Regions from separate parts of the Embleya sp. NBC_00888 genome, predicted to be linked through region 4. Evidence: riboswitches for the same ligand, from Rfam matches in the RefSeq annotation. Region 4 holds a riboswitch; each other region holds the start of a gene.
The links. Region 4 has a riboswitch for cobalamin ahead of OG948_RS51655 (CoA-acylating methylmalonate-semialdehyde dehydrogenase). Riboswitches for the same ligand answer to the same signal wherever they lie in the genome.
Positions count from the first base shown of each region.

Region 1: another riboswitch for cobalamin. It lies ahead of OG948_RS12685 (energy-coupling factor ABC transporter permease); the one in region 4 lies ahead of OG948_RS51655 (CoA-acylating methylmalonate-semialdehyde dehydrogenase).
Region 2: another riboswitch for cobalamin. It lies ahead of OG948_RS04315 (ribonucleoside-diphosphate reductase subunit alpha); the one in region 4 lies ahead of OG948_RS51655 (CoA-acylating methylmalonate-semialdehyde dehydrogenase).
Region 3: another riboswitch for cobalamin. It lies ahead of OG948_RS16990 (cob(I)yrinic acid a,c-diamide adenosyltransferase); the one in region 4 lies ahead of OG948_RS51655 (CoA-acylating methylmalonate-semialdehyde dehydrogenase).

Region 1 is NZ_CP108784.1:3,131,539-3,139,357, reverse strand. Features, by position in the region: gene OG948_RS12705 (PP2C family protein-serine/threonine phosphatase) at 1-616, shown strand, start outside; gene OG948_RS12700 (energy-coupling factor ABC transporter ATP-binding protein) at 635-1,486, opposite strand; gene cbiQ (cobalt ECF transporter T component CbiQ) at 1,483-2,226, opposite strand; gene OG948_RS12690 (energy-coupling factor ABC transporter substrate-binding protein) at 2,231-2,623, opposite strand; gene OG948_RS12685 (energy-coupling factor ABC transporter permease) at 2,620-3,333, opposite strand; cobalamin riboswitch at 3,361-3,570, opposite strand; gene OG948_RS12680 (RDD family protein) at 3,758-4,303, opposite strand; gene OG948_RS12675 (class II aldolase/adducin family protein) at 4,450-5,304, opposite strand; gene OG948_RS12670 (hypothetical protein) at 6,097-6,468, shown strand; gene OG948_RS12665 (NAD-dependent epimerase/dehydratase family protein) at 6,792-7,706, shown strand.
Region 2 is NZ_CP108784.1:1,124,535-1,132,353, reverse strand. Features, by position in the region: gene OG948_RS04340 (amidohydrolase family protein) at 1-511, opposite strand, end outside; gene OG948_RS04335 (alkaline phosphatase D family protein) at 652-2,367, shown strand; gene OG948_RS04330 (MarR family winged helix-turn-helix transcriptional regulator) at 2,501-2,962, shown strand; gene OG948_RS04325 (GNAT family N-acetyltransferase) at 2,968-3,792, shown strand; gene mug (G/U mismatch-specific DNA glycosylase) at 3,873-4,451, shown strand; cobalamin riboswitch at 5,360-5,610, shown strand; gene OG948_RS04315 (ribonucleoside-diphosphate reductase subunit alpha) at 5,686-7,819, shown strand, end outside.
Region 3 is NZ_CP108784.1:4,082,757-4,090,575, reverse strand. Features, by position in the region: gene OG948_RS17010 (ABC transporter permease) at 1-945, opposite strand, end outside; gene OG948_RS17005 (ABC transporter ATP-binding protein) at 945-1,778, opposite strand; gene OG948_RS17000 (DUF5708 family protein) at 2,051-2,245, shown strand; gene OG948_RS16995 (Ig-like domain-containing protein) at 2,448-3,161, opposite strand; cobalamin riboswitch at 3,618-3,744, shown strand; gene OG948_RS16990 (cob(I)yrinic acid a,c-diamide adenosyltransferase) at 3,803-4,396, shown strand; gene OG948_RS16985 ((2Fe-2S)-binding protein) at 4,372-5,187, shown strand; gene OG948_RS16980 (hypothetical protein) at 5,556-6,497, shown strand; gene OG948_RS16975 (hypothetical protein) at 6,586-7,371, opposite strand; gene OG948_RS16970 (hypothetical protein) at 7,415-7,732, opposite strand.
Region 4 is NZ_CP108785.1:3,999,139-4,006,957, forward strand. Features, by position in the region: gene OG948_RS51635 (enoyl-CoA hydratase) at 1-683, opposite strand, end outside; gene mmsB (3-hydroxyisobutyrate dehydrogenase) at 680-1,606, opposite strand; gene OG948_RS51645 (enoyl-CoA hydratase/isomerase family protein) at 1,603-2,682, opposite strand; gene OG948_RS51650 (acyl-CoA dehydrogenase family protein) at 2,679-3,821, opposite strand; gene OG948_RS51655 (CoA-acylating methylmalonate-semialdehyde dehydrogenase) at 3,826-5,325, opposite strand; cobalamin riboswitch at 5,527-5,697, opposite strand; partial or broken gene OG948_RS51660 (DUF1330 domain-containing protein) at 5,888-6,169, shown strand; gene OG948_RS51665 (hypothetical protein) at 6,190-6,534, opposite strand; gene OG948_RS51670 (VOC family protein) at 6,661-7,047, shown strand; gene OG948_RS51675 (PDR/VanB family oxidoreductase) at 7,119-7,819, opposite strand, start outside.

The DNA.
Region 1 (7,819 bases), on a different replicon from region 4:
GGCCGGTGGGCAGTCGTTCTCCGGCGACTTCCTGGTCGCCTCGCGCGGCGCGGGCGGCGGGCGGGTGCTCGAGGTGGTGCTGGTCGACGTCTCCGGCAAGGGGCTGGCCGCGGGCACGCGCGCGTTGATGTTGTCCGGCGCGTTCGGCGGGCTGCTCGGATCGTTGCCCCCGCACGGCTTCCTGCCGGCGGCGAACGACTACCTGTTGCGCCAGGAGTGGGCGGAGGGCTTCGCGACGGCGGTGCACGTCGTGCTCGACCTGGAGTCGGGCGAGTACGAGTTGATCTCGGCGGGTCACCCACCGGGCGTGCACTGGAACGCCGGCTCCGGGCGATGGCACGTGCTCGAGGCGGTCGGCCCGCTCCTGGGGGTGATCGAGGACGCGACCTTCGAGGGCGTCAAGGGCCGGTTGGGCACCGGCGACGCGCTCCTGCTGTTCACCGATGGCATGGTGGAGATGCCCGGTGAGGACATCGCCACCGGCATCGACCGTTTCCTCGGCGAGGCCGAGCGGCTGGTCCGGGACGACTTCCACGACGCGGCGCGCCGGATCGTGGCGGCGGCCGGGCGCAACGTGGGCGACGACCGCGCGGTGGTGCTGCTGCGCCGGCGCTGAGGCCGGCCCGGGGTTCGCTCAGTGGGCGGGTTCCGCGGTGGTCGGGGTCGCACGCACGGCCAGGGCGGCCAGTTCGGCGGGCGTGCGCGGCAGGGTGCCCGCCGGGGCCAGCCCGTGTGCCGCCAGTACGGCGGCGGCCGCGTGCGCCCAGGTCGGCCGCAGGCTCGCGGCGGCCAGCAACTCGGTGTCCGCGAGCAATTCGTGCGCCGGCCCGGTGTGCAGGCGCCCGTGTGCGAGGACCGCCGCGTCGTCGGCCCAGCGCAGCGCGAGGTCCACGTCGTGGGTGGCCATCACCACCGTCGTCCCGGTCGCACGCAAGTGGTCGAGCGTGTGCAACAGCGCTTCCTGCCCGGCCGGATCCAGGCCCGCGGTCGGCTCGTCCAGCACCAGCACCTCGGGCCGCATCGCGATCGCGCCGGCGATGGCGACCCGCTTGCGCTGTCCGAAGGACAGCAGGTGCACGGGCCGCTCGGCCAGTTCGGTGATCCCGAGCGCGGCCAGCGCCTCGGCCACCCGTGAGCGCACCTCGGCCGGGTCAAGATCCAGGTTGAGCGGCCCGAACGAGACGTCCTGGGCCACCGACGCCGAGAAGAGCTGGTCGTCGGGATCCTGGACGACCAGTTGCACGGCCCGCCGCAGCGCGGTGAGCCCCTTGCGGTCGTGCCGAATCGGCACCTCGTGCAGTTCGACCCGCCCCGAGTCCGGTGTCAGGCCGCCGGTCAACAGCCGCAGCAGCGTGGTCTTCCCGCTGCCGTTGGGCCCCAGCAGCGCCAGCGCGCGTCCGGTCGGAACGGACAGGGACAGTCCGCTCAACACGGCCGGCCCGTCCTCGTAGGCGTAGCCGATCTCTCGTACCCGCAACGGAATCACGGCACCACCGATACCAGGAGAAGAGTGGCGGCGACGACCGCCGCCACGACGAACAGGGAGCCCGCGACGAACGCCCGCGAGACGCGTACCTCGTCCACCAGCACCCGCAGGCGCCCGTCGTAGCCGCGTCCGGCCAGACCCGCCTCCAGGCGCTGGGCGCGGGCGAACGCGTGCACGAAGACCGCCGAGCCGAGCCCGGCCACCGAGCGCCAACGGGCTCGCCGGGTGCGATGACCCAGCCGGCCCGCCTGGGCCTGGTTGATCCGCGTGGTCGTGTCGTAGAGCAGGAACAACATCCGATACATCACCGCGGCGACGTCCACCACGGCGGCCGGCACGCCCACCCGGGTCAGCCTCGGCAGTACGTCCGACAGCGGTGTGGTGAACGCGAACAGCAGCATCGCCAGGCCCGCGGCGGTGGAGCGGGCGAGCAACTCGGCGGCGTGGCGCGGCCCGTCCGGGGCCCAGCCGACGCCGTCCGCGCCGATCGTGACGAGCAGGGCGAGCGCGCCGGTGGCGGCGAATCCGAGCGGCGCGCGGGCGGCCCGCCACAACCGCCGGGCGGGCACGCGCGCGAAGCCGAACGCGACGACCAGGACGGTCGCCGCGACCACGACCGCGCCGGGCCACGGCGGCAGCGCCACCGCGCACCCGAGCAGCCCGAAGGAGAGCACGGCCTTGTCGGCCGGATGGCGGTGACGCCACGAACTCGCGTGCGCCGCCGCGTCGATCGGCAGCACGGGATCAGCGGCCCGGGACCGAGGCCGGCGTCTGGTCCGCCGGTGTCGCCTCGGCATTCGCCGAAGCGGCGGTCGGTTCGTCGGGCGTGTCCGAGGCGTCCGGCGCGAGCCGGCGGCGGGTGCGCTTGACCCCGAACATGTAGCCGACCACGCCCGCGCCGAGGGCGGCCTGCAACGCGAACAGGCCGGACTCGATCTCTCCGGACGGCGGTTCGTACAACGGGCTGAACCACGGTTCGTAGTCCGGGTCGTTCTCCGTGATCGCGGTCTCCGCCTGGGTGTCGGCGCCCGTGAACGGCTCGTCCTTGTGGTCGCCCATGCCGAACACCACGGGCAGGACCGCGAGCAGCACCACGGCCACCACGATCAGCAGGTTGATCTTCGTGGAGCGCTTCACTTGGACTTCTCCTCCTCGCGCGCGATCCGCGCGTCCGTGACCACACCGAGCCGGACCAGATCGCCTCGGCTGGACTGCCGCAACAAGCGCACGACCAGGACGGTCAGCAGACCCTCGCTGATCGCCAGCGGGATCTGGGTGAGGGAGAAGATGCCGCCGAACTTGGCCAACGCGCCCGCGAATCCGCTGTCCGGGTCGGGGAAGGCCAGGGCCAACTGCACGCTGGTGACGCAGTAGGTGCTCAGGTCCGCGACGAACGCGCCCACGAACACCGCGACATCCAGCGGGGTGGTGCCGCCGCGTCCGTCCAGGAGCGAACGGGCCAGCCGATACGCGCCGTAGCCGGCCCACGGGCCGACGATCGCCATGGAGAAGACGTTCGCGCCGAGCGTGGTCAGCCCGCCGTGCGCGAGCAGCAACGCCTGGAAGAGCAGGGTGATCGTGCCCAGTACGGCCATGATCGGCGGCCGGAACAGGATCGCGCCCAGTCCGGTGCCGGTGGGATGCGAGCAACTACCGGTGACGGAAGGGATCTTCAGCGCGGACAGCACGAACGAGAACGCGCCGGACGCGCCGAGCAGCAGGGTGTTCTCGGGTTTGTCGCGCACCTCGCGGGTGAGCGCGCGGGTGCCGTGGACGACGAACGGGGCCGACGCGACGCCCCAGGCGGCAGCGTGTTCCCAGGGCAGATAGCCCTCTGCGATATGCATGAGGAAGGGTCCCTCTCCAACACCTCGTGGACGGACGATCGCCGTGGCCGGTCTCCTGGCTGACGGGTCGTACGTTCACGTCTCCGCCTTCCCGGGGCCGCGCGAGCGGTCCCAGTGGCTTCCCGCGGCGACGAATCAACGTTTCCGCGGGGGTGGAGGAGAACTTCCCGATCACAGTGGCGAGGGCCGCGCCGGCATCGAACCGGCTTCCCGAGCACCACGGCGAGCCGACACTAGTGGTCGGATGGACATGGCGACAAGATGGCTTTTGCAAACCGTGCGCAAGACCACAATGCGGGCGGAGCGGTCGAGCAATTGCCGCATTCCGGAGCGTGATCGTCGACGGGTGCGGCTCGGTGCGGCGGGACGCGGTGCGGTGCGGCGTGGTGAGCGCGGCGCGGCGCCGAGCCACGCCGTGCGGTGCTCAGTTCAGGCCGGGTCCTCGGCCCCGGACCACCACGGTGCCCGCGACCCGGTCACCGACCCGCTGGCGCCGCTCGCTGGTGAGCACCGCGGCCAGGCCGACCGCGCCGAGCGCGAACGCGTCGACGCACAGCAGCAGCCAGCGGATCCCGAGCTGACGCCGCCCCGCCCGCCCGCCGGACACGTCCACGACCCGGATGCCGAACATCTGCATGCCCCACGTGCGCCCGTCGTGCTCGGCGGGCCGCAGTACCCAGTACCAGAACAGGATCGCCAGCGCGACCAGCAGCACACCGACGGTGATCGTCGCGGTCAGCGGGCCGCTGCGGATCGAACCGTCGGGATGTGTGGGCAGCAGGACGAACAGGAACATCGCGGCGCCGGGCAACAGCGCGGACGCCAGCACGTCCACCACGAACTGGCCGACCCGGCGCCACAGCACCGAGGGGTCGACCGGGCTCGCGACCTCGGGCAGCCACACCCGGGCGCGCGGGCGGGCGGGCCGCGCCGAGCGGGCGAAGTGCCGCGGAAGGCTCCGTTCGTACATGCTGTTGTACTTTCCGCAACCGGGTGATTTGACTCCCGACGCGGCCGGATATCGGCGAGATTGCGCCCGGTCGGCGGATCCGGTCGGCGGCCGGGACCGGATTGCCCGGATCCGGCGCCGACCGCGGTGATCGGATCGTCGGGTGATCAGATCGTCATCGGGCCGTCCACGCCGAACAGGTCCGGTTCGGAGCGGCTGATCACGTCGTACAGCGGCTTGTAGTTGATCCAGGCAACCGTGTCGTTGCCCAGTTGTTCCCGGGTCAGCCGCGCGTTCTCCGGCGTGATCGGCTTGAGCTCACCGGCCGCCTGGGCGAGCAGCTGTACCTGGCAGGAGCGCTCCATGGTGATGAACCACCACGCCGCCGCGTCGACCGACTGCCCCACCGTGAGCAGGCCGTGGTTGCGCAGGATCAGCGCCTTCCGCGGGCCGAGCGTCTTGGCGATGCGGCGGCCCTCCTCGGCATCGAGTACGACGCCCGCGTAATCGTCGAACAGCTCGTGGTCCTCGTAGAACGGGCACACGTCCTGCGTGATCGGTTCGAGCCGGATGCCGAGTGCGGAGATCGCCCGGCCGTGCACGGAGTGGCTGTGTGCCGCCGCGACCACGTCGGGACGGGCCGCGTGGATCTGCGAGTGGATCGCGAACGCGGCCTGGTTGACGTGGAATCGACCCTCGACGACCTGTCCCTCGTGGTTGACCAGGATCAGGTCGTCCACGGTGATGTGCTTGAACGACATCCCGAACGGGTTGACCCAGAAGTGATCGGTGAGCTCCGGATCACGCGCGGTGATGTGGCCGGCCACCCCCTCCTCGAAGCCGAACCGACCGAACAGCCGCAGCGCCGCGGTCAACCGCTCCTTGCGGTGCCGGCGCTCCTGTTCGACGGTCTCGAACGTGGGCGGCAGGGCGAAGCTCAGGTCGGCCGGGGACACCGGCTGCGGCGGGGTCGGCTGCCGGCCCTGCACGTCCTGGGCCTGCGGAGCATCGGTGCCGGACATGTGCGTCTCCTCGAACTCGACTCGGACGGGTATTCGGGCGGGGGATCGCGGCCGACGCTACCGGCGAGTCACTTCCCAGGACAGCCCCCGACGGCGGGCCGTTCGTGCGGGGCAGGGGATTTTAGCGCCCGGGTCGCGTCCGGACCGGGTTTCCGGAAATTAATCGAATATTGCCCGCAGGGCTCTTCGAGCTGCTTCTACGCTGCCGTTCAGTGAGTCCGGGACGTCGAGTTCGAAGCAGTCGAACTCGAATTCCCAGACCCGCAACAGACGCACAAGATACGGGCAACGCGCAAAGTACGGGCGCGCGGATGGAACGGGCGCACACAGGGGGAAGGGGCGCGTGACTTGAGCGGCGGGGGCGTGAATTCGACGGAGGTCGTGAGTATCGGCGCACGGGCGCCCTCGGCGACGCCCGTGTTCGGCCGCGGCGATCCGGTGCCGGTGCGGGCCAAGGCGGACGCGGGCCGGCGGGGTTCACCCGCGCGGGCTTCGACATCGAGGAGCCCGATCGCGAGGAGTTGGGCGGAGATGGCACAACCCCCGCGACGGTCGAGGCCGTCCCGGCGCAGATCAGGCGACCTGCCGACCGGGTCCGACAGCGAGTGGACCCCTGTGACCGAGGCGGATGTCATCGAAGCAATCGAGGCCCATCCCAACGCGGCAGTCGACGCCGACCCGATCGAGGTGATCCCGGTCGGGCCGCCGACCCCGGGTGTCGCAGCAGTGCCCGAGGACGAGCCTGTCGGAGTCCACCGGAAAGCCGCACCGCCGATCGCCCCGGAGGCAATCATGGCCAATATGGAAACGGCCCTCAAGGAAGCAATGACGATCGAGGGCGCCGTGGGTGTGGCCCTCGTCGACTACACGAGCGGAATGGCGCTCGGAATTCTCGGCGGCAGCAAGGAACTCGACCTGAACGTGGCCGCCGCCGGAAACACCGACGTGATGCGCGCGAAGATGCGCACGATGGAGATGTTGCACCTCGGCGACCAGATCGAGGACGTCCTGATCACGCTCGGGAAGCAGTACCACGTGATCCGGCCGCTGACCGGCCGGGCCGGCAAGGGTCTGTTCCTCTACATCGTGCTGATGAAGGACCGCGCCAACCTCGCGCTGGCCCGACACAGCCTCAAGCGTATCGAGGAGGAGATCGAGGTCTGAGTTCGCGCCCCGGCGGCGCGTTCGAGGCCCGCCGTCGGAGCCCGCAGACCCATCCTCGATACCCCTGGCGCCCCCGCCACCCCCGTGCGGTGGGCGCCATCGGGGTGTCCGGGGACCGGCGCGAGGATGCCCGGGAACCCGCGCGCGGGTTCCCGGGCCACGCACGAGGGTGTCCGGGGCCACGTACGACCGCTCTGGCCTCCCTGCTCCGTCTCGGATATGACGGTACGTCAGATGTACCGTCGAAGCTCGACGTCGTACTTCGCGTACGGATCGCAGCCGGATCCGTTACGGATCGCGTACCCGAGTCCCCGAGGAGCCGCATGCTGTCCGGCGAGAAGATCCTGATCACCGGCCCCGCGGGCCAGATCGCCTACCCGCTGACCGAGTACCTGGCCCGGGACAACGAGGTATGGGGCATCGCCCGCTTCTCGAACGCCGAGGACCGCAAGCGGGTGGACGCGCTGGGCGTGACCACGCGCGCCGTCGACCTGGGCTCGGGCGACTTCGGCGAGCTGCCCGAGGACTTCACCCACGTCCTGCACCTGGCCACCTTCCAGGGTCCCGGGCTGGACTACGACGAGGCGTTGCGGGTCAACGCGGAGGGCACCGGGCTGCTGCTCCAGCACTGTCGACGGGCCAAGGCGGCGCTGGTGATGTCCACCGCGTCGGTGCTCAAGCCGCATCCCGACCCGATGCACGTCTTCCGTGAGACCGACCCGCTCGGCGACGCCAACGTCTCGCACGCGCCCACCTACTCGGTCTCCAAGACCGCCGAGGAGGCGGTGGCGCGCTACTGCGCCCGCGCGTTCGACCTCCCGGTGGTGATCGCCCGGATGAACGCCTCCTACGGCCCGGGCGGCGGCCTGCCGACGATGCACCTGGACGCGGTGCTGGCCGGGCAACCGATCGTCACCCGCTGGGATCCGTGCATGTACAGCCCGATCCACCAGGACGACATCAACAGCCAGACGGCGGCCCTGCTGGACGCGGCGTCCACCCCCGCGACGGTGGTCAACTGGGGCGGCGACGAGCCGGTGAGCGTGCAGGACTGGGCGGCGCACATGGCCGATCTGAGCGGCCTGCCGGCCGAGGTGGTGGTGCGCGAGCAACCGGGCACGCTGCGCGGTCAGGTACAGGACACCGGCAAGCGCGCGGCGATCACCGGTCCGTGTGCGGTGGGGTGGCGCGCGGGACTGGCGGATGTGTACGCCACACGGCGTGGTGATTCGGCCTGACGCGGTCGGGCAGCCTACCGCTGTGCTCGATAGCGTCGAGTCTTCAGGTCTTACTCGCGCCGTCTCGGAGCGCTCCACGTCATCGGATCGCGTCGCTGCGAGCGGCACCACGC
Region 2 (7,819 bases), on a different replicon from region 4:
CGCGGGCGTCGAGGTACAGCTCCGCGTGCCAGCCCGCCGGCTCGTGCACGCGTCGGGCGAGCCGATCGAGCCCCTCCAGCGCCGCCGAGCCGCCCCGGCGTACGTTGAACCGGATCGCGCGCACCCCCGCCGCGTCCAGCTCGCGGATCGTGTGGTCCGCGACGTCGGCGCGAAGTTGCGTCACGCCGACGAAGCCGGGCCCGAGCCGGCGCAGCGCGTCGAGCAGATGGGCCCGGTCCCAGCCCTGGAACGAGCCGGACACCACGGCGCCGCCGGTGACGCCGAGCGACGCGACCCGGGCGAGGTAGTCGGCGACGGTGAAGGTCGGCGGCAGGTAACCGTGGTTGGCGGTGAGCGGGAAACGCGGGTCGACGATGTGCAGATGCGCGTCGAACACCCGGCGCCGGGCCGCGGGGCCGGGTACGGCGGGTCCTTCGGCCGGGAGGTGTGCCGGCGGGTCGGGCGAGGCGGTGGGCGAGGCGGTGGGCGAGGCGGTGGGCGAGGGGGGCACGGCGCGGCCTCCGGGTCGGATCGGGAACGCCGCATACCGTAGCGAAGGGTTCGTGGGCGCGTGGGGCATTGGCGTCGGCCCTGCGGGGCAGGCACATGCCACGGAAGGCGTCGATACGAGGGTGGGGAGGGCAAAGGACCATGGCCGAGTTGCTGCTCGGTCCCGTGCTGCGGCACGTGGATCGTACGAGTGCCACCGTGTGGGTGGAGACGGACGCGCCGTGTGTGGTGACCGTGGCGTGCGAGGACGGTGTGGCCAGTGCCGCCACCTGGAACGTGTTCGGTCACCACTACGTGCTCGTGGTCGTCGAGGGGCTCACGCCCGGGCGGTCGCGGGAGTACCGGGTCCTGCTGGACGAGCGGGTGTGCTGGCCGGACGCGCGTTCGGGATATCCGCCGAGCGCGGTGCGTACCGCTTCGGCCCACGGTGACGAGCGGGATCTGAACGTCGTGTTCGGGTCCTGTCGCTGGTCGAGTCCGCCGAGCACCGAGGCCGGCGAGGAGCGCCGGCTCGACCCGGACGCGCTGGACACGCTCGCTCGCCGACTGATGCGGGCCCCCGACGAGCCGTTGCCGGACGCGCTGCTGTTGCTCGGTGATCAGGTGTACGCGGACGAGACCTCGCGCGCGATGCAGAACCGGTTGGCGCGGCGGCGCGATCTGAGCAAGGCGCCGGGCCCGCAGATCGCCGACTTCGAGGAGTACACGCTGCTCTATCGCGAGTCCTGGTCCGATCCGCAGATCCGCTGGCTGCTGTCCACCGTGCCGAGCGCGATGATCTTCGACGACCACGACGTGATCGACGACTGGAACACGTCGCACGCGTGGCGATCCGAGATGGCCGCGACCGATTGGTGGTCCGAGCGGATCGCGGGCGCGCTCGCGTCGTACTGGGTCTATCAGCACCTGGGCAATCTCGATCCGGCCGCGTTGGCGCGCGACGAGTTGTTCGCGACGGTCAAGGCCGCGGCGCCGGGCGAGGACGTGGGGCCGCTGCTGCACGAGTTCGCGCTGCGCGCGGACGCGGAGGCGGAGGGCAAGACGACCACGCGGTGGAGCTTTCGGCGCGACTTCGGCCGGACCCGGCTGCTGATGATCGACTCGCGCGCGGGCCGAGTGCTGACCGGGGACGCGCGGGCGATGATCGGCGCGGACGAGTTGGCCTGGATCACCGAGCAGGCGGACGAGGGCGGGTACGACCACCTGCTGATCGGCACGTCGTTGCCGTGGTTGCTGCCGCACGGCATCCACGACCTGGAGTCGTGGAACGAGGCGTTGTGCGCGGGCGAGCGGGGGCCTCGCGTGGCGGCCTGGAGCGAGTGGTTGCGGCGGGCGAGCGACCTGGAGCACTGGGCGGCGTTCCGCGACTCGTTCGAGGCGTTGTCCGCGTTGATCGGCCGGATCGCGCTGCACGGCCCCCGGGCGGGCGGGCCGGCGCCGGCGACGGTGTGCGTGTTGTCGGGGGATGTGCACCACGTCTACGCGGCCGAGGCGCGCTGGGTCAGTCCGGGGGAGGGGCCGCGGGTCGGGGAGAATTCGGCCGACCTGGCCCGGGTCTACCAGTTGACCTGTTCGCCGGTGCACAACTCGGTGCCCCCGGCGATCCGGGTCGGATTCCGGTTCGGGTGGGGCCGGATGGCGACCCGCATCGGGCGCGCCCTGGCCCGGCACGCGAGGCTGACCCCGCTGCCGGTCGAGTGGACGAAGCTGGGCGGTCCGTGGTTCGGCAACCATCTGATGACGCTCACCCTGCACGGGCGCCGGGCCGTCCTGTCCCTGGATCGGGCCGAGGGCGACCGGCACAACCGGGCCGCTCGGCTGCGCCGCGTGGGCCGGGCGACGCTTCGGGAGGGGTGAGGCACGGTCTGCGAGCGGCCCAGGCGAGTCGTGGGTCGGTCGCCTCCCGTGAGGGGCTCGCTTCGTGGAAGTTGCCGAGCGCAACTAACATCTTTTATGGTGGTGGCGAGTCGCCACGAAGAGGAGCCTCGCCATGGCCACCCGGGAAGCCTGCCGGCACCTGCTCACCGAGCTCGAGGGCATCGTCGGCGTCCACCGCAGCCTCGCCAAGGCGGTCCCGATCGGCAGCCTGCCGCCCGGCTCCGCAGTCCTGTTCGCGCTCGCCCGCAGTACGCGGCCGCTGCGCGCCGGGCACGTCGCCGAACTGCTCGACCTGGACATGTCCGTGGTCAGCCGACACATCGCACACCTGGTCGAGCACGGGTGGGTGGAGCGCCGGCCGCACCCCCACGACGGCCGCTCCTTCCTGCTCGGCCTCACTCCGGAGGGTCGCGCGGTGGTCGAGCGGGCCACCGACGACCGCTTGACGGTGATCGCCGAGCGCCTCGACGACTGGTCCGACGAGGACGCCCGGACGCTGTCCGATCTGCTCGCGCGACTGAAGACCGGGTTGGCACACCGGCCGGTATCGGTGCCGGCGGTCGTGTCACACTGACCCGCATGCCGAAGTCCGCCGCAGAGGCGCGCGCCCACTTGGAGATGTTCTACGACGCGGTGGCCCGCCGAGCCACCCGCACGGAAACGTTCGGCGCGCTGACCCTGTTCATTCGCGAGGGCCAAGGGTGGCCCTTCTACGCACGACCCACGCTCGGCAGCTCCGTCGAGCCCACCGTCGCGGACGTCCGCGCGGTGCGGGCGCGGCAGAGAGAGTTGAAAGTGCCCGAGACGTTCGAATGGGTCGACGAGACCACTCCGGCGCTGCGCGCGGCCGCGATCGAGGCCGAACTGCACGTCCACGAGCACCCGTTGATGGTGCTCGACCCGGCCGAGCAGCCGGCCGAACGCCCGGCCCTGCCCGACCTGGTGACGGTGCGTCGGATCCGGGCGGACGCGACCGACCTGGCGATCGTGCACAGCGTCGCGGCGGTCGGCTTCGCGAACCCGGGGACCGCGTCGGGGACCGACGGCCCGACCGAACGGGACACCGCCGCGCTCGGCCAGGACCCGGGTCTGCTGTCCTACCTCAACGAGCGCCTGCGCACCGGGGAGACGGTGATGTTCGCCGCGTACGGCCCGGCCGGGCCGCTGTGCGTGGGCAGTTATCAACACCTGTACGGCACCACCGAGATCGTCGGTGTGGCCACCCTCCCGGCGGCCCGACGCGGCGGCCTCGCGGCGGCGGTGACCTGGGAACTGGCCCGGCACGCGCTCGCCGACGGGAGCGAGACGGTGTTCCTGTCGGCCGGCGACCAGGACGTGGCCCGCGTGTACGACCGGCTCGGCTTCCGGTCGGTGGGGACGGCGCTGATCGCGGAGGCGCCGTGAGCGCCCCGGCGCAGCCCGGACCGCCCGCGAAGCCCGTCGTGCTGCCGATCCCGCCCGGACGCAATCCCACCGCCGCCGAGATGGCCGCCGCGCACGGCCGGACCATCCCCGACGTGATCGGACCGAACCTGCGGGTTTTGTTCTGCGGGATCAACCCCGGCCTGTGGTCCGGCGCGACCGGGCGGCACTTCGCCCGCCCCGGCAACCGGTTCTGGCCCGCGCTGTACGCCTCCGGGTTCACGCCCCGCCTACTCGCGCCCGCCGAGCAGGACGCGCTGACCGCGCTCGGTCTCGGCATCACCAACGTGGTGGCCCGCACCACCGCCCGGGCGGACGAGTTGAGCCGGGACGAGTACGTCGCCGGCGGCGCGGCGCTCACCGCCAAGGTGCGCACGTACCGGCCGGCCTGGCTGGCCGTGCTCGGCATCGGCGCGTACCGGACCGGTTTCGGCCGGCCCAAGGCGGCGGTCGGTCGGCAGGCCGAGACCATCGGCGACACCCGGATCTGGGTGCTGCCGAACCCGAGCGGCCTGAACGCGCACTGGACGGCGGCGGCGCTCGGCGAGGCGTTCGCCGAACTGCGCACGGCGGCGGCCCATATCGAAAGCGAACGATCGAAAACGGCACGAACCGAAACCATCGGGACCGAAAGCACCTGACCGGAAGGCGCCCGGCCCGCCGAAACTCGGCGAAACCCACCGAAGACGGCTGAATCCGGCCGAAGATAGCCGAAGGCTGTCTGAATGCGGCCAAAGTACGGCCCGAGTACGACCCGAAGGCGCCCGACCGCCCAGGGGCGCGATCGGTGCGCCCGGGCCGGTCCGCGCGCCTGTATCCGAGTCGATTCGTCCATCGACCGAGTGGCATCACCCGGTTGGCGGTTACTTCGCGCTCCCTCGCGCGGTTGGGTCGGCATGGAGATCCTGCGGGCCCCGTTCGGGCCGTGGCCCACCGAGACGTTCGAGACACCCGTGTACGAGGCGTTGGTCGCGGAGTGGCGCGACTCGGGCCGGGAGGTGCCCCGGTCGGTGGACCGATGCCACGACCGCCCGGCACGACACGCGCGCCTACCCGGGGCCGGCCCCCGCGCCGGCCGCCCCTGAGGACGCCGACGAGGCCGCCTCCGAGGCCGCCCACACCGGCCGCCGGAGGCACCCGCCGACACGCCCGGCTCCCACCCCGCCGACACGCCCGACGGACGCCGTACCCGCCCGGCACACCCCGCGGCCGACCGTACGCCCCCGGCGCCTCGCCTTCGCCCGCTCGGCCGCCCCGCGAAAGTCTTTCTCTCGACGCCCGGACACCACGTTCGACAGGCGCCCGGCCACGCGCGCCGCGCACAACGCCGGCGTGTCGTGCGGCCGTTCGGCGGCCCGCGCGCGAGTACCGTCATGCCGGGCGTACGCCGGGAGGAGACGATTCCGCTCGGCTCGGGAGGCGCCGCGACACCCGGTGTGGACGGCCGCGCCGCCGGGAGTGGGCCCGTCCCGGCCGAAATCGTGGTAGGTCGGGAATCGCGACACGACACAACACCTGGGGGTGCGACGACCACCCCGCCACTACATATATGCTCTGCGACGCAGCTGGTTCGCCGTTCCGGTCAAACGGAGGGGCGACGCAAGAGGGAACCCGGTGTGAAGCCGGGACTGCCCCCGCAGCGGTAAGCGGGAACGAATGTCGTCCTGCGGTGCCGAACGCCCAGAGGGGTTCGGCGAGCGACGACCACGGGGAACTCCGCGGCCCGCCGAGCACATCGTGCCCGGTGGCGCCCCGGCATGCCCGCGAGTCCGAATACCTGCCGGCTGTCCGCGCCTTCGGGCGCGGGGTCACTGTACGTACGAGCTCGCGAGGAGAGAGCACGTGACCGTTGTGGACAGCGTGGGCGCGACCCGGATGCGGATCGACGAAAGCCCCGAGGACCAACTGGCTACCCTGGTGCGCACCCAGGCGCGCGATCTGCCGGAGGTCGATCCGGATCGGGTCGTCCGCCGGGTCGTCGCGGGTCTCAACGAGGGCGCGGACAAGGGAGCGGCCGCGGACCTGGCGGTGCGTACCGCCGCCGAGCTGATCGCCGAGGAACCCGCCTACTCGCGGCTCGCCGCGCGCCTGCTCGCCGGCCGGATCGCGGACGAGGCCCTCGACGCCGGGGTCACCTCGTTCAGCGCCGGCATCGCGCTCGGCCGACGCGAGGGCGTCATCGGCGCGGAGACCGCGGCGTTCGTCGCCGAGCACGCCGCCGAGTTGGACGCCGCCGTGGACGTCGACGGCGACCGGCGGTTCGAGTACTTCGGCCTGCGCACCGTGTACGACCGCTACCTGCTGCGCCACCCGGTCTCGCGCAAGGTGGTCGAGACCCCGCAGCACTTCCTGCTGCGCGTGGCGTGCGGCCTGGCCCAGGAGCCCGGCGAGGCGATCGGCTTCTACCGGCTGATGTCCTCGCTCGCCTACCTGCCCAGCTCGCCGACGCTGTTCAACTCCGGCACCGTGCACACCCAGATGTCCTCGTGCTACCTGCTCGACTCGCCCAAGGACGAACTGGAGTCGATCTACGACATGTACGGGCGAATCGCCCGACTGTCGAAGTTCGCCGGCGGCATCGGTGTGGCGTGGTCGCGGGTGCGTTCGCGCGGCTCGCTGATCCGCGGCACCAACGGGCACTCCAACGGCATCGTGCCGTGGCTCAAGACGCTCGACTCGTCCGTGGCCGCGGTCAACCAGGGCGGCCGGCGCAAGGGCGCGGCCTGCGTGTACCTGGAGACCTGGCACCCGGACATCCTGGAGTTCCTCGAACTGCGCGAGAACACCGGTGAGGACGCGCGCCGCACGCACAACCTCAACCTGGCCAACTGGGTGCCGGACCTGTTCATGCGCCGGGTCGAGGAGGACGGCGTCTGGTCGCTGTTCGACCCGAACGAGCTGCCCGAACTGCCCGACCTGTGGGGCGCCGAGTTCGACAAGGTGTACGAAGCCGCCGAGCGGGACGGCCGGTTCGTCCGGCAGATGCCCGCGCGCGACCTCTACGCCCGGATGATGCGCACGCTCGCGCAGACCGGCAACGGCTGGATGACCTTCAAGGACGCCGCCAACCGCACCTGCAACCAGGCCGCGGAGCCGGGCAACGTGGTGCACCTGTCCAACCTGTGCACCGAGATCCTCGAGGTGACCAGCGACGGCGAGACCGCCGTGTGCAACCTCGGCTCGGTCAACCTCGGCGCGCACGTGATCGCCGGCCAGGGCATGGACTGGGACAAGCTGCGCGCGACGGTGCGCACCGCGGTGGTCTTCCTGGACCGCGTGATCGACATCAACTACTACCCGACCGACCAGGCCGCCGCGTCCAACCCGCGCTGGCGTCCGGTGGGCCTGGGCCTGATGGGCCTGCAGGACGTGTTCTTCACGCTCGGCATGCCGTTCGACTCGGTCGAGGCGCGCGAGTTGTCCACGCTGATCTCCGAGGAGATCTACCTGACCGCGCTGGAGACCTCCTCGGCGCTCGCCGAGGCGCACGGCCCGCACCCGGCCTACGCCGAGACGCACGCCGCGCGCGGCCGGCTCCAGCCGGACCTGTGGGAGGGCGTGTACCCGACCCAGACCAAGCGCTGGGACGCGCTGCGCGACCGGGTCGCCGAGCACGGCCTGCGCAACTCGCTGCTCGTGGCGATCGCGCCGACCGCGACCATCGCCTCGATCGCCGGTGCCTACGAGTGCATCGAGCCGCAGGTGTCGAACCTGTTCAAGCGCGAGACGTTGTCCGGCGAGTTCCTCCAGATCAACGCCTACCTGGTGCGCGAGCTCAAGGCCCGCGGCCTGTGGACCCCCGCGGTCCGCGACCGGATCAAGCGCGCCGAGGGCTCGGTCCAGAGCATCGCCGAACTCCCGGAGGATGTGCGGGAGTTGTACCGCACTGCCTGGGAGCTCCCGCAGCGTGCGCTGATCGACCTGGCGGCGGCCCGCTCGCCGTACATCGACCAGTCGCAGTCGCTGAACCTGTTCATGGCCGACCCGACCATCGGCAAGCTGTCCTCGA
Region 3 (7,819 bases), on a different replicon from region 4:
GAGCAACATCCGGCGCAACTGACGCGGCGTCGCGCCGATCGCGCGCATCAACGCGAACTCGCGGCGGCGCTGCTGTACGGACAGCCCGATCGTGCCGGCCACCACGAACACCGCGACCGCGACCGCCAGCCCGCCGAAGACGCCCGCCAGCGAGATCAGGTCGGACTTGTCCGCCAGGATCTCGGGGTGCTCGACCGCGCCGCGATCGTCGCCGGCGAGGATCCTGGCCCGGTCCTCGTTCAGCGCGCCGGCGACCCGCTTGCGCAGCGCGCCGAGATCGGCGCCCGGGTCGGCCACGATTGCGATGTCGGCGATGGTGCCGGCGGGTGCCGCGAGCCGCTCCGCCTCGGCCGCCGCGAAGAACATGGTGGCCTGCGGGACGGTACGCGCCGGCTGCGCGATGCCGGTGACCCGGTACGCGGCCGAGCCGCCGTGTGCGGCGATCTCGACCCGGTCGCCCACGGCGACGCCCGCGCGGCGCGCGAGCGCGGCATCCAGGACCACCTCGTCGGGCCCGACCGGCGCGGCCCCTCGGGTGAGGGCGTACGGCGTCAGCGCCGCCGACTCCCAGGCGTGCCCCTGTGCCTTGCGACCGCCACCGGCGCTGGTCAGCGCGGTCTCGAAGGTGCGTTCGCCGACCGCCGCGCGCACACCCTCCAGGCCCCGCACCCGATCCACGAGCCGCGCGTCCAACGGCACCCGCTCGGCCAGGGCGAAGTCCCGCTCCCGGTCCCCGGATCCGTCGCGTGGGCCGGTGAAGGTGGGATCGCCGATCACCAACAGCGAGGCCTGGGCCAGGCGTTGCGGCGGCGCGTTGTTGCGTACCCCGGTCTCGAGCAGCCCGCCGCAGGCCATCACCACCGTCGCGCCGAAACACAGCGCGACGAAGGTGGCGACGAAGCCACCGGCCCGGAAGCGCAGCGTGCGCAGCGCGAGCCCCCACATCAGCGGATCCCGTCGACCGTCGGCCGCCCACCCGGGAGCGGAGCGTTCGCGAACGCGCCCAGGTGGGTCATGCGTTCGGCGATCGCGTCCACCGTCGGCGCGTCCAGCCGGTCGGCGATCCGACCGTCGGCGAGGAAGACCACGTGGTCGGCGAAGGACGCGGCGATCGGATCGTGCGTGACCATCACGATGGTCCGGCCGTCGGTCCGCACGGACTCCCGCAGCAGACCCAGCACCTCGGCCGCCGTCCGGGTGTCCAACGCACCGGTCGGCTCGTCCGCGAACAGCACGGCGGGGCGCACGGCCAGCGCGCGGGCGATCGCCACCCGTTGTTGCTGGCCGCCGGACAACTCGTGCGGCCGGTGCCGGGCGCGGTCGGTCAGGCCGACGCGCGCGATCACCTCGGCGATCCGCCGGCGGTCGGCGCGCTTGCCCGCGAACCGCAGCGGCAGCGTGATGTTCTGCTCCACCGTGAGGGTGGGCAGCAGGTTGAACGCCTGGAAGACGAAACCGATCCGCTCCCGACGGAGCCTGGTCAGCGCGTTCTCGTTGAGCTCGGCGAGGTCCCGGCCGGCCACCGCGACCGTGCCCGACGTGGGCCGATCCAGGCCGGCCGCGCAGTGCAGGAAGGTGCTCTTGCCGGAGCCGGACGGACCCATCACGGCGGTGAACGAGCCGTGTCCGAAGGCGAGGGTGACCCCGTCGAGGGCGGCGACCGAGGCCGAGCCCTTGCCGTACACCTTGCGCACCGCGTCGAGCCGGACGGCCGGCGCCCCGACACCCTCCGGTTCGTCCCCGATCGTGTGTCGTGGCCGTGTCGGTCGCCCGCTCACTGTCGTCCCTCCGCCGTTCCGGCCGCTCCCCGTTCACGGCACCGGATCCACGCTAGGAGCGTGAAACGGGCGTGCCCATGGGGCTGGCCACCCTTCGGGGGTGGGGCCGGCCCCATTCCCGAAGCCCCGCCGAACCCACCGGCCGCGGCGAACCCGGGCGCGGTTCTAGGCCGAAGTGTGTACGCCGGTTCGTTCCCGCGGAGGGCGTGCCGGGCCGGGGCCCGGACCTAGCCTCATAGCCGTACCCGCAGGTCGAGTGGAGGAGGAAGACCGTGGCGAAGGCACGCGGTTCGTTGACGGCCGGCCTGTTGAGCGCGGTGGTGGGCGGAGCCCTGAAGCTGTTCGCGGACGACGTGGACACACCGGTGGTCGCGCTCGGGAAGATCGGCGTCGTGTTGCTCATCGTCGGCATCGCCGAGCTGCTGTACGGGCTCTACCAGCTCACCCAGGAGGCCCGGAAGGGCTGACCGGGGCGACACCGGCCGGACCGAGGAAGCCCGGAAGGGCCGATCGGGGGACGAGCCTGGGAAGGGCCGATCGGACCGAAGAAACGTCGGAGCAGTCGGTCGGGGGACGAGCCCCGAAAGGCCGATCAGACCGAAGAACCCCCGGAACAGCCGCCGTTCGGGGCGCAACCTCGAACAGCCGATCGAACCGACCCGGGCCCGCTCAGCCGAGCCGCCGCCGGCCCGGCCGACGGTGGGCGACGAACGCCAGGACACCCGCCCCGAGCACGGCCGAGCCGAGGAACGCCACGAGCAGCGACCCGCCGCCCGGATCGACCCCGGCGCGCGGACGCGCCGCCGACGCGGCCGAGGGTGCGCGGAGTTCGTCGACGCCGCGATGGACGCCGAGCTTGCCCGCCCGGGTCTCGACCGGCCGGCCGGACGCACCGGGGCCGGCCACCACCTCGATCCGCACGCTCGCGGTGGCCTCGCGGCCGAGCCGGTCGACGATCGTGTAGCGAAAGCTGTCGCGTCCGGTGAAGCCCGGCCCCGGCGTGTACCGCAGCACCGAATCCGCCTCGTCCCGCTGGAGCACCAGGCCGTGTTCGGGATTGGTGTACGACAGCACGACCAGCCCTTCGCCGGAGTCGCCGGCCAGGACCGGGACGTCCACCGACTGCCCGGCGCGAGTGCCCGCCCGATCGGCGACGGCACGCGGGACGGGCGGCAGGATCGCCTCGGGCTCGTCCCTCGGCCGCACCCGGTCGCCGGACCCGACGGGGCGCCCGGCGCCGGCGGTCAACAGCGCGGCGGACGGGGTGGGGCCTCCCGTTCCCGCGCCAAGGGGCCCGGCGGGTGGGGTGGCGTGTCCCGACCCGGCGCCGAAGTCCGCCGCGGAAGGGGTCGGCCGCGCCGAACCGGCATCGAAGAGCCGCACGGAGGAGGCGAGATGCCGTCCCTCGGCGCCGAACCACCCCGCGCAGGCGGCGGGATGCCCCGACCCCGCTCCGAACAGCGAAGCACAACAAGCCAGGACCACGCCCGCTCGAGGTACCCGACCCACCCGACATGCCTGACCCACCCGACGCGTCGGACCGGCTGGTTCAGGTGTTCCGGACACCGTGGACACGCATACCTCCGGCACTGATTTCCCGGCACGGCCGGATCTCGGATCGACTCACCGGCGCTCGCCGGCACCCTTCGGCGCCGATACCGCCGGGCCGACGCCGGCCGAGGGAGCCGCTCTCGGAATCCGATCCTGGGCTTCGCCCGCGCCGGTCCGGGGCTCGGCGCGCGGACCGGCGGCAAGCTTCACCCGCACGCGTGGTCCGGATCCGACGGTGGACCGGGCCCGTCGGGCGTGTCATGGTGGGAGGCGCAAGGCGACGGCGGTACGAGGAAGCCGGTGTGAATCCGGCGCGGTCCCGCCACTGTGATCGGGGAGCGACTCCCGAACCGGCCACGGCCCCCAGACGGGTCGGAAGGCCGGGAGGAGCGATGATCCGAGAGCCAGGAGACTCACGTCGTCGCCACCTCACCAACCGGGGCGGATTTCCCCGAGAGAGGCCGGTGCCGACCATGTCCTTGGTTCTGAGCCGGATCTACACCCGTACCGGCGATGCCGGCACGACCGCGCTGGGCGACAACTCCCGGACGCGCAAGACCGATCCGAGGTTGGCGGCGTACGCCGACACGGACGAGACCAACGCGGCGATCGGGGTCGTGCTCGCGCTCGGCGACCCGCAACCGCAGACACGCGCGGTATTGGCGCAACTGCAGCACGACCTGTTCGACGTCGGCGCGGACCTGTGCGCGCCGATCGCCGAGGGGGACACCCGGCTGCGGATCACCGAGGCGGACGTGGCCCGGCTGGAGGAGCACTGCGACGCGTTCAACGCGGAACTGACCGCGCTGCGTTCCTTCGTACTGCCCGGCGGCAGCCCGGCCGCGGCCCTGCTGCACGTGGCCCGCACCTCGGCCCGCCGCGCCGAGCGCTCGACCTGGGCGCTGATCGAGGCGGACGAGCGGGCGACGGCGGGCGGGGCCGCGACCGTCAACCCGCTCACCGCGCGCTACCTCAACCGGTTGTCCGACCTGCTGTTCGTCCTCGCCCGGCGGGCCAACGCCGGCGGTGCGGGTGATGTGTTGTGGCGTCCGGGCGACAGCCGCTGACCGGCGCGCGGTCGCGGTCCCACGTCGGCGGGCCGCTGCGCCGGCTCGCCGACGTGGGGCCCTACTTCGAGCTGCGGACCGGACCGATCACCGACGGCGCGGGCTTTCGGCCGTTGGCCGAGCTGTACGACCGGGCCGCGCCCGCCGCGTGGGCGGACCGGGTGGAGCACGTACGGGCCCGGCTGCGGACCGAGGAACCGCGGGTCGCCGCGTCGATCCTGTACCTGGGCGTGGCCTCACGGTTGTGGTCGGTGGCACTGGGCGCGGCGGTGCTCGGCCGGGTGGTGCCCGACCTGGATCCGGCCCGGACGTACTGGCGCTTCCCGGACGCCGGGCCGGTCGAGTTGTGGGCGCCCGATCCGGCGCCGGTGCCGGTGTCGGACGACCGTTCGGGGATCGAGCAACTTCACGACGCGGTGTTGCTCGGGCATCTGGTGCCGCTCGCCGGGGCGACCCGAGCGGTGGTGCCGGTCGCCGAGCGACTGCTGTGGGGCAACGCCGCGTCGGCCCTGGTCGGCGCGGCCCGCGTGTTGCACCGGCACCTGGCTCCGGCCGAGCCGGAACTCGTCGCGACCACACGCGTGTTCGCCGACGGCCTGTTGGCCGCCGGCCGGTTGCGCGGAACCGGCCTGCACGGTGCGCTCGGCGCGTTCCGCCGCACCACGTGCTGCCTGTACTACCGGATCCCCGGAGGCGGTACGTGCGGCGACTGCGTCTTCCACGACAAGCCGCCGCGCCCGGCCCGGACCCGGATCGGGTCGTCGGCACCGGGTCGGGGCAGCGCGGGCTGAGCATTCCCGGCCTGCGCGTTCGGTTCGCTCCGGGCACCGGGAACCGTGTGTCGGGTCCCGCGCGGAGCGGCCGACCGGGTGAATCGGTCGGACACGCCGAGCCGCGCATTCGGGTGACATTCCCGGATCCTCGGCCCGGTTGTTTCTAGCCTCGGCCTCGAGACACCGACTCCGGCATCGACGAACCCGAACGCCGTGGCCGTGTCCTCGGTCCTGCCGGGTCTGCGCCCCCGGCAGGATCGGGGAGACGGCCCCGGCCGTCGAAGGCCCGCCGAGGACGAATGACCGGGCGCCCGCGGGGCAGGCGCCAGGCGCGGTCCTCGGCGGTGACGCGAGGACATCGAGACCGTGAAGAGGAGTACGCACCGATGAGTACCCCAGGCCGAGACTCCGGCGGCAGGTCCGCGTCGCGCGATCCCGACGAGATCGCCGCGTTCCCGACCGTCCTTCCCCCCGCCGTCGAATCACCCACGCAGAGCGCACTCCCGCAGCAGGAGCCGACGCTGAGCCGCAAACGTGAGCAACTGGATCACGCGGTGGAGGAGTTGACCCAGGCCGAGCCGCCCGAGACGGTGCACCGCAAGGTGGGCGAGGCCGCCGAGCAGGTCGGCCGAGGAACCGACCGTGCCGCGGGGCGGGCCCGACGCCGGGCCGAACGGCTCGAAGCGGCGGCCGGCGAAGCCGCCGAACAGGCCGCGGGCACCGTCCGCGACCGGGCCGGGCAGGCCAAGGACGCCGCCCGGGACCGGGCCGGGCAAGCGAAGGACGCCGCGCGGGAGGGTGCCGGGCAGGCCAAAAAGGCCGCCCGGGACCGGGCCGAGCAGGCCAAGGACGCCGTCCAGGACCGCACCGAGCACGCCAAGGACGCCGCGCGGCAGCGTGTCGAGCAGGCCAAGGAGACGGCCCGGCACAAGACCGCGAAGGCCAAGGAGGCGGTCGGCCACCGCACCGAAGAGCTCATCGAGGCGGCCGGACACCGCGCCGAGCAGGCCAAGGAAGCCGTCGAGCACCGGGCCGGAGAGCTCAAGGAAGCAGCCGGGCACCGCGCCGAGGAGCTCAAGGACGCGGCCGTGCACAAGGTCGGTCAGGCCCGCGAGTCGGCCGGTGACCGGGTCGGACACGCCAAGGATCGCACCGTCGAGGTCGGACACACGGCCGGCAACCAACTCTTCGACCACACCCCGGACCCGCTCCGGCACGCGACCCTCACCGGCTCGGCGGAGATCCGCCGACGCCCGGTGCCGGCCGCTGCCGCCGCGGTCGCGACCGTGCTCGTCCTGATCTGGGCGATCCGCAGGTCGCGCCGCTGAATCGACCGCGCCGACGGCCCGACCGCACCCGCCACCCCGGCCGCGCCGACCCTCGGGCCGGTGCGCCGGGCGCGGCCGGGAACCCGGCTCAACGGCCCACCGCGTCCTCGGTCCACCTCCGCAACATCCGCCGGGTCGCCGCGTCCGCACCGGGTCCGTACTTCGCGGGCGCCGTCGCCGCGATCGCGAGTCGCACGTCGGCCTCGGCCCGTTCCGCGCCCCGCGCGTACTCGGCCGGCAGCGTGGCGTCCAGGGTCGCGGCCAGTTCGGGCTCGGCCGCGTGCGCCAGGATCAACCCGGTCAGATCCTCACCCGGCAGCCCATAGCCCGCGTGCGACCAGTCGAGCAGCACGACGTCCTCGTCGCGCGCGATCAGATCCACCGGCCGCAGGTTCAGATGGCAAGGCACGTACGGCAGTTCGACGGTCCGGGCGGCCAGTGGTCCGACCGGGGGCGGGCGCTCGAACAGCCAGGACGGCCCGGCCGGTCGGGGGACGGCCTGCGCGGCGCCGAGCCGCCGGGCGAAATCGGCCCACCGGGGGACGTCCCACGTGGTTCCGGACCGCCCGCGTACGAAGTCCAGCCACAACGCGACCGACCCGTCCTCGCGCGGATCCGCGCGCAGTCGCCGGGGCGCGGTCAGCCCGAAGTCGCCGTAGACGGTGTGCGCGAAGCCGCTCTCGTACGCCTCGACCTCCCGGGCCCAGTAGCGCGGATTGGCCGCCGCCGTGCCGTCCGGTGTCGCGAGCTTGAGCACCGCGTCCGTACGGCTGCCCAGCACGTGCCACACGTCGGCGTGTGTGGACAGCGGCGTGGCGCCCAGCGGGGAGCCCAGTTCGGGCGGTACGGACTCGATGCGCACCGGCGGCGGCACGGCGGACTCACTCAGGGTCGGCTCCGGGACGGTGGACCGGCGGTCAACGGAAGACCGGGGCTCGGGGCGGCCGCCGGCGGCCGATGTGATGCCGGTAGGCGAGCAGCGAGGTCGAGCGACGAGCGTGCCGCGGTCGACCCGATCGCACGGTGTGTCCGGCCGGCCGGGGCACGGTGGGCAGCGCGACCGGGGTCGGGGTGGGCGCGGCGGGTTCGATCGCCGGTCGCGCGGTGGACGGCACGGGCAACGGGGTCGGCGGCGGTGGGGTCAGCGAGCCCAACATGCGGTCCTCGAGCCAGGAGAGCCCGGGTATCAGCAGGAACATCACGATCGGTGCAAGCAGAGCGAGGACCAAGTACATGATTGCCGCCTGGGGGTGAGCGCGTCCGGGCCGTAGTGAGCACCTAGCCGGTGACGATCGGCGCAAACGTGACGGTTAGGCAACGAA
Region 4 (7,819 bases):
CGTTCGAAGCGCACACCCTCGGCCAGGGTGGTCTCGAAGGCGCGGTTGACGCTCTCCTTGGCCATCATCGCGATCGGCGCGGACATGCCCGCGATGATCCCGGCGGTGGCCAGGGCCTCGGTGAGCAGGTCGGCGGCGGGCACGACCCGCGAGACCAGGCCGGCGCGTTCGGCCTCCTCGGCGTTCATGGTGCGGCCCGTCAGACACAGGTCCATCGCCTTGGCCTTGCCGACCGCCCGGGTCAGGCGTTGCGAGCCGCCGATGCCGGGGATGACGCCGAGCTTGATCTCCGGCTGGCCGAATACGGCGGTGTCGGCGGCGAGGAGGATGTCGCACAACATGGCGAGTTCGCATCCGCCGCCGAGCGCGTAGCCGGAAACCGCGGCGATGGTGGGCTTGCGGACGTCGCCGAGTCGGTCCCACGCGGAGAACCAGTCGGCGAGGTAGACGTCCATGTAGTCGTTGGGCCGCATCTCCTTGATGTCGGCGCCGGCGGCGAACGCCTTGGCGGACCCGGTGATCACCAGACAGCCGACGTCGGGATCGCGGTCGAGTGTGGTCGCGGCGTCGACGACCTCGGCCATCACTTGGAGGTTGAGGGCGTTCAGGGCCTTCGGGCGGTTGAGGGTGATCACCGCGGTGCGGTCGTGCCGCTCCAGCAGGATGGTCTCGTAGTCGCTCATGCGGTGCGGTTTCCTTCGTTCGCGCCGGTGTCGGCGTGGTCTCTGATGGCGTGGATGACGGCGGAGAAGTCGCGCTCGGCGCCGCCGTTCTCGGCGAACGCCGTGTACACCTCGGCCGCGTGCAGCCCGAGTTCGGCGGATACTCCGCCCACCCGGATCGCGTTCGCCGCCAGTCGCAGATCCTTGGCCATCAGGGCCGCGGCGAACCCGGGCCGGTAGCCGTGGTCGGCCGGGCTGGCCGGAACCGGCCCGGGTACCGGGCAGTTCGTGGTCAGCGCCCAGCACTGGCCGGAGGCCGCGGAGGCCACGTCGAACAACGCCTGGTGGGAGAGCCCGAGTTGCTCGCCCAGTACGAATGCCTCGCTGACCGCGATCATCGTGACGCCCAGGATCAGGTTGTTGCAGATCTTCGCCGCCTGTCCGGCGCCGGGAGGGCCGCAGTGCACGACGCGGCGGCCCATCGCGGTCAACACCGGCTCGACCGCGGCGAAGTCCTCGTCGGCGGCGCCGACCATGAAGGTGAGCGTTCCGGCGACCGCGCCGACCACCCCACCGGACACCGGTGCGTCCAGCGACCGGCGTCCGGAGGCACCCACCGCCTCGTGCGCGGCGTGCGCGTCCGCGACGTCGATGGTGGAACAGTCGACGAACACCGCACCGGCGGGCGCCGCCGCCAACAGGCCCGCGGAACCCCGATAGCAGTCCAACACATGCGGCCCGCTCGGCAACATCGTGATCACGACATCGGCGTCCGCGACGGCCTCGGCGGGGGAGGCGGCGATGCGCACACCGCTCTCCCGCGCGCGCTCCAACGCCTCCGGGACCAGGTCGAACCCGGTGACCCGGTGTCCGGCGGCGACCAGGTTGGCGGCCATCGGGCCGCCCATGTTGCCCAATCCCACGAACGCGATCGTGGTGCTCATCGGCCGGCCTCCTCGGTCGAGGGCGAGATCGCCAGGCCCAACTCGCGTGCGCCCAGCGGCTCGAAGAATGCGGCGACCTGCTCGGCCCGTACGGCTTCGAGCGTGTCGGGGGACCAGCGCGGCGCGCGATCCTTGTCGATCACCTGGGCGCGGATGCCCTCGGCCAGGTCGGGCGTGCCCAGCGCCACTGTCGAGACCCGATACTCCTGATCCAACACGGCCTCCAGGGATGCGAGTTCGCGTGCCCGCCGCAGGCTCGCCAGGGTGACCTTGAGCGCGGTGGGCGACTTGGCCCGGATGTGCTCGGCGGCCTGCTTCGCGGCCTGCTCCCCATCGGCATCGAGGCGTTCGAGGATCTCCTCGACGCTGTCGCCCGCGTAGCACGCGTCGATCCACCCCCGTCGCTCGACGAGTTCACCGCCCGGCGCCGGCTCGGCGAACCGCGCCACGACCTCGCCGCTGTCGCGGCCGGCCAGCGCCTCCAGGGCCGCGTCGAGCCGGTGCGAGGGGATGAAGTGGTCGGCGAGCCCGCAGGCGATCGCGTCGCCGGGGCCGATCGCCGAACCGGTGAGCGCCAGATGGGTACCGCACTCGCCCGGCGCACGGGCGAGCAGGTGGGTGCCGCCGACGTCGGGGACGAACCCGATGCCGGTCTCGGGCATGGCGATCGTCGAGCGTTCGGTGACGATCCGCAGGCCGCCGTGCGCGGACACACCGACACCGCCACCCATCACGATGCCGTCCATGGCCGCGACATAGGTCTTGGGATAGCGGGCGATGCGGGCGTTGAGCCGGTACTCGTCGCGCCAGAAGTCCAGACTGCCGGTGCCGCCGCCGACGGCGTCGGCGTGGATGGCCCGGATGTCGCCACCCGCGCACAGCCCACGCTCGCCCGCGCCGGTGATCACCACCAGTCGCACATCCTCGTCGTGCTCCCACGCGGTGAGCGCGGCGTCGATCCCGCGAACCATGGCGTGGGTGAGGGCGTTGAGCGCCCTGGGCCGGTTGAGCACGATCCGGCCCACGCCCGCCTGACGGCGGGTCAGTACCGTCTCCTGCTCCGTTGTGGAGGTCATCGGGTCGCTCCGATCAGTCCGCGCGCGACGATCACGCGCATGATCTCGTTGGTTCCTTCGAGGATGCGGTGCACCCGCAGGTCGCGGACGATCTTTTCGATGCCGTAGTCCGCGAGGTAGCCGTAGCCGCCGTGCAGTTGCAGCGCGCGGTCGGCCACCGAGAAGGCGGTGTCGGTGGCGAACCGCTTGGCCATCGCGCACAGTTGCGGTGCGGCGGGATCGCCCTGGTCCAGGCAGCACGCCGCGTGCCGGACCAGCGTGCGCGCGGCTTCCAACTCGGTCGCCATGTCCGCGAGTTCGAAACGCAACGCCTGGGCGTCGATCAGCTTGGCGCCGAATGCCTCCCGATCGGTGAGATGAGCCACGGCGGCGTCGAGGGCCGCCCCGGCGCCGCCCAGCGAGCAGGCGGCGATACCGATCCGTCCGCCGTTGAGGCCGCCCATCGCCATCCGGAAGCCGTCGCCCTCGGCGCCCAGCCGATGGGAGACCGGCACGCGCACGCCGTCCAGGACCACCTGACGGGTGGGCTGGGCGTTCCAGCCCATCTTCAGCTCGTTCGCACCGAAGGACAGCCCGGGGGAGTCGGCCTCCACGACGAACGCGGAGATCCCGTCGGCGCCGTCCCCACCGGTCCGCGCCATCACCGCGTACACCGCCGAGGACCCGGCGCCGGAGATGAACTGCTTCACCCCGTGCAGGACATAGTGGTCCCCGTCGCGCACCGCGCGGGTGCGCAGCGCGGCGGCGTCGGACCCCGCGCCCGGCTCGGTCAGGCAGTAGCTGGCCAGACCGCGCATCGCGCACAGGTCCGGGAGCCACCTGTGGCGCTGCTCGGGGGTGCCGTGCCGGTCGATCATCCAGGCGACCATGTTGTGGATGGAGTAGTAGGCGGCGATGCTCGGGCAACCGCCGGCCAACGCCTCGTAGATCAGTGCGGCATCCAGTCGGCTCAGGCCCGAACCGCCCGCGTCCTCACGGACGTTGATGCCGCCGAGACCGAGGTCGGCGCCCTTGCGCAGGACATCGACCGGGAAGTGCTTGGCGCGGTCCCACTCGATCGCGTGCGGGGCCAGGTGCTCGCGGGCGAAGTCCCGCGTCGTCTCGACGATCGCGAGCTGATCCTCGGTGAGGGTGGTCATCGGGTCAGCCCATCGTGGGGATGGTGAAACTCGCGGTCTCGCGTGCACCGGAGAACCAACGCGAGGTGATCGTCTTGGTCCGGGTGTAGAAGCGGATCGAGTCGGGTCCGTGCTGGTTGAGGTCGCCGAATCCGGACCGCTTCCACCCGCCGAACGTGTGGTAGGCCACCGGTACCGGGATCGGCACGTTGACGCCGACCATGCCGGTGTTCACCCGGCGACCGAAGTCGCGGGCGGTGTCGCCGTCGCGGGTGAAGATCGCCACGCCGTTGCCGTACTCGTGCTCGCTCGCCAGTCGCAGCGCGTCCTCGTAGTCGGCCGCGCGCAGCACCGACAGGACCGGACCGAAGATCTCCTCGCGGTACACCCGCATCGAGGGCGTGACGTGGTCGAACAGCGACGCGCCGACGAAGTAGCCGTCCTCGTGGCCGGGGACGCGCACGTCGCGGCCGTCGACGAGCAGCTTCGCGCCCTCGCGCACGCCGATGTCCAGGTAGTCGTGCACCCGGGTGAGCGCGTCCCGACCCACCAACGGGCCGAAGTCGGCGTCGGGGTCGTGGGAAGGGCCCACCCGCAGCGTGGCGATGCGCTCGACGAGCTTGGCCACCAGCGCGTCCGCGGTCTCCGCACCGACCGGAACCGCCACCGAGATCGCCATGCAGCGCTCGCCCGCGGAACCGTATCCGGCGCCGATCAGGGCCTCGACGACCTGGTCGAGGTCCGCGTCCGGCATCACGATCAGATGGTTCTTGGCGCCGCCGAAGCACTGGGCGCGCTTGCCGCGCGCGGTGGCCGAGGTGTACACGTACTCGGCGATCGCGGTCGAGCCGACGAAGCCCAGCGCCTGGACGCGGGGGTCCTCCAGCAGCGTGTCGACGGACTCCTTGCCGCCGTTGACCACGTTCAGCACACCCGGCGGCAGTCCAGCCTCGAGGAAGAGCTCGGCCAGGCGCAGCGGTACCGAGGGGTCGCGCTCGGACGGCTTGAGGACGAACGCGTTGCCGCACGCGATGGCCGGGGCGATCTTCCACAGCGGGATCATCGCCGGGAAGTTGAACGGGGTGATGCCGGCGACCACGCCGAGCGGCTGGCGCAGCGAGTGCACGTCGATGCCGGTACCCGCGTTGTCGGTGAACTCGCCCTTGAGCAGGTGCGGGATGCCGACGGCGAACTCCACAACCTCCAGGCCGCGTTGCAGATCACCGTGGGCGTCGGCGATGGTCTTGCCGTGCTCGGCCGACAACAGCTCGGCCAGCGAATCGCGTTCGGACTCGACCAGTTGCAGGAACCGGGAGAGCACCCGGGCGCGCTTTTGGGGGTTCCAGGCGGCCCAACCCGGTTGTGCCTGCTCGGCGTCGTCGATCGCCGCCAGCGTGTCGGCGCGGTCGGCCAGCGGGACGCGCGCCTGCACGCGTCCGGTGTTGGGGTCGTACACGTCGCCGAACGCGCCGGACGCGCCGTGGACGTGCTTGCCGCCGATGAAGTGGGAAAGCTCGCGGACCATGAACGACCTGTCTCTCGTCAGGTGCGATCCGGAGGCGGGGCAATGACCCGACCACGGCAACCGCCGCTGCGGGGCGCGGAGTTGCCGAGGTCGGGTGGCACGTGAGGGTGGTCAGGCGAGCCCGACGACCTCGACGTTCGCAAGATCGTCCGGGGCGAGTGCGCAGACCGGCGTCATGCGTGTTTGCTCCATCCTCGTGGACAACACGGATATACCCGCGGCCGGTATCCTGACTTCCGGATCGACACACGCCGCCCGCCTTCCCGGCTTTCGCCAGTGGCGTGGTGCCTCGGCAGCGCACTCCCCGGTCACAGTGGCGGGACCGTGCCGGATTCACACCGACTTCCCTGCACCGCGGACCTTGTAGTTCAAGACGATATAGTCGGACGTCCTAGTAAGTCCAGCGTCGATCGAGCTCGAGCGCGTGGGTGACGACCTTCGTCCAAGTACTGATGCGTGACTGATTCCGGGTCGCTGGTCTGTCCGTAACGTCTTGACCTGCGGAAAGCAGGACTGGAACCGCGTAGGACAGAGCACTGGAACCCGCCGGGCAGGCCCGGCGGAGCGACTCCCCGGCACCTTCCGGCCCTACGGCGGCCGGTACCTCGTGCACGTTACGCAACACGAGGTGCTGGAGGGAGGTTGGGCCGGGAACGTCGTGATGATCGGCTTCCCCGGGATCGCCGAGGCGCGGGCCTGGTGGGAATCGCCCGCGTACCGCAGGATCGCGCCGCTGCGCTCGCGGCACATCAAGGGCGACATCATCCTGATCGAGGGCGTACCCGAGGGCTACGACCCGAGCGGCGCCGTACAGGCGCCGCGCGAGGCTCTGCGCGCCGAGTAGTGCTCGGGCTCGGCTCGTGGTCAGCCCGTGCCCAGAGCGTCCGCCGCCCTGGTCAGGTCCGCGGCGATGTGGTCCCAGTCCGGTCCGTGCAGCCACAGGTTCTCGGCGGCCTCGCGCATCAGCGCCGGCTCGTCCGGGCGTTGCAGGAGCACGAGCCGGTAGGACAGGTTGCGGATCCAGACCGGCAGGCGGCCGTCGACCAGGTGCGGGGACAACTCGCGCAGCATGGCGAGGATCGAATCCGGGTCGGCGAAGGTCAACTCCTCGACGAAGTAGGACTCGCGGTGTTCGAGGTCGCACGGCGGCGTGGGCCGGTACTCGTCGCCGTAGAGGCAGCGTGCGTGCTCCGTCAGGCTGCTGTGCATGTCCCGGAGCCTACGACACCACGACAACCCTCGTGGTCCGATTGCACCCGCCTCGATTTGATAGGCAAGTCGATATTTGCGCATCGTGACCCGTTGGCTCAAGCCCGACGCACCCGGGAGCACGCCATGAGGATTCACCTGTCCAGCGTCTTCGTCGACGACCAGGAGAAGGCCCTGCGCTTCTATACGGACGTGCTGGGCTTCGTGAAGAAGGCCGAGGTCCCGCTGGGCGAGGTCCGGTGGCTGACCGTGGTCTCGCCGGAGGATCCCGACGGGACCGAACTGCTGCTGGAGCCGGACGGCCATCCCGCGGTGAAGCCGTACAAGACGGCGCTGGTCGAGGACGGCATCCCGGCCGCGTCCTTCGCCGTGGCGGACGTGGACGCGGAGTTCCACCGGCTGCGCGAACTCGGCGTGCAGTTCACCCAGGAGCCGTTGAAGATGGGCCCGGTCACCACCGCGGTCTTCGACGACACCTGCGGCAACCTGATCCAGATCGTGCACAGCGGGTAGGAACCCCACGCGGGCACTGCCTCACCCACCCGTACCGTGCCACCCGTACCGTGCCGTTCGCGGCGTCGAACTCAAAGGTCGACGACGAGTCGAGCCGACAGGGAACGCGATACGCACGGGTACATGTGACCGGCAGGTGCGCCGATGTCGTCACGATGTTCGGGGGTTCCCTCCAAGACGACGACGTCGCAGGCGGCACACAATCCCTCGCGGCATCCGGATGCCATCGGGTGGCCGGAGCGGTTGAGGGCATCGAGCATCGTCTCGCCGGACGCGACAGCGACCCGGTCCCCGGAGCGTGCGCAGACCACCTCGAACGGCGAGTCGGGGGCGAAGCTCCTCTCGGCTCGGCGGAAGCGTTCGAGGTGAAGCCGGTCCGCGGGAAAGTGCGCGCTACAGGCGTCGAGCATGCCGACGGGCCCGCAGCAATAGACCGAGGTGTCCTCCGGGAGTCGGCGTGCGAGATCGGCGAGATCCGGTCGGCCGTCGCGTTCGGTGGCGATGACCAGAGCGCGGTCGGCGAAGGTCCGACGGATCTCCGCGACGAAAGGCATCGCGTCCTCCGTGCGCCCGACGTAGACGAGAGTGGCGTCCGCCGCCGCGCGATCGGCGACGGCCCGCATCATCGGCAGGATCGCGGTGATGCCGATGCCACCGGCGATGAAGAGATATCTGCGCGCCCCGTCGAGAGGAAAGTTGTTCCGGGGCTCGGAGATCCGCACGCGGCGCCCGGCTCGAAGGAACAGATTGACGTACTCCGAGCCGCCTCGGC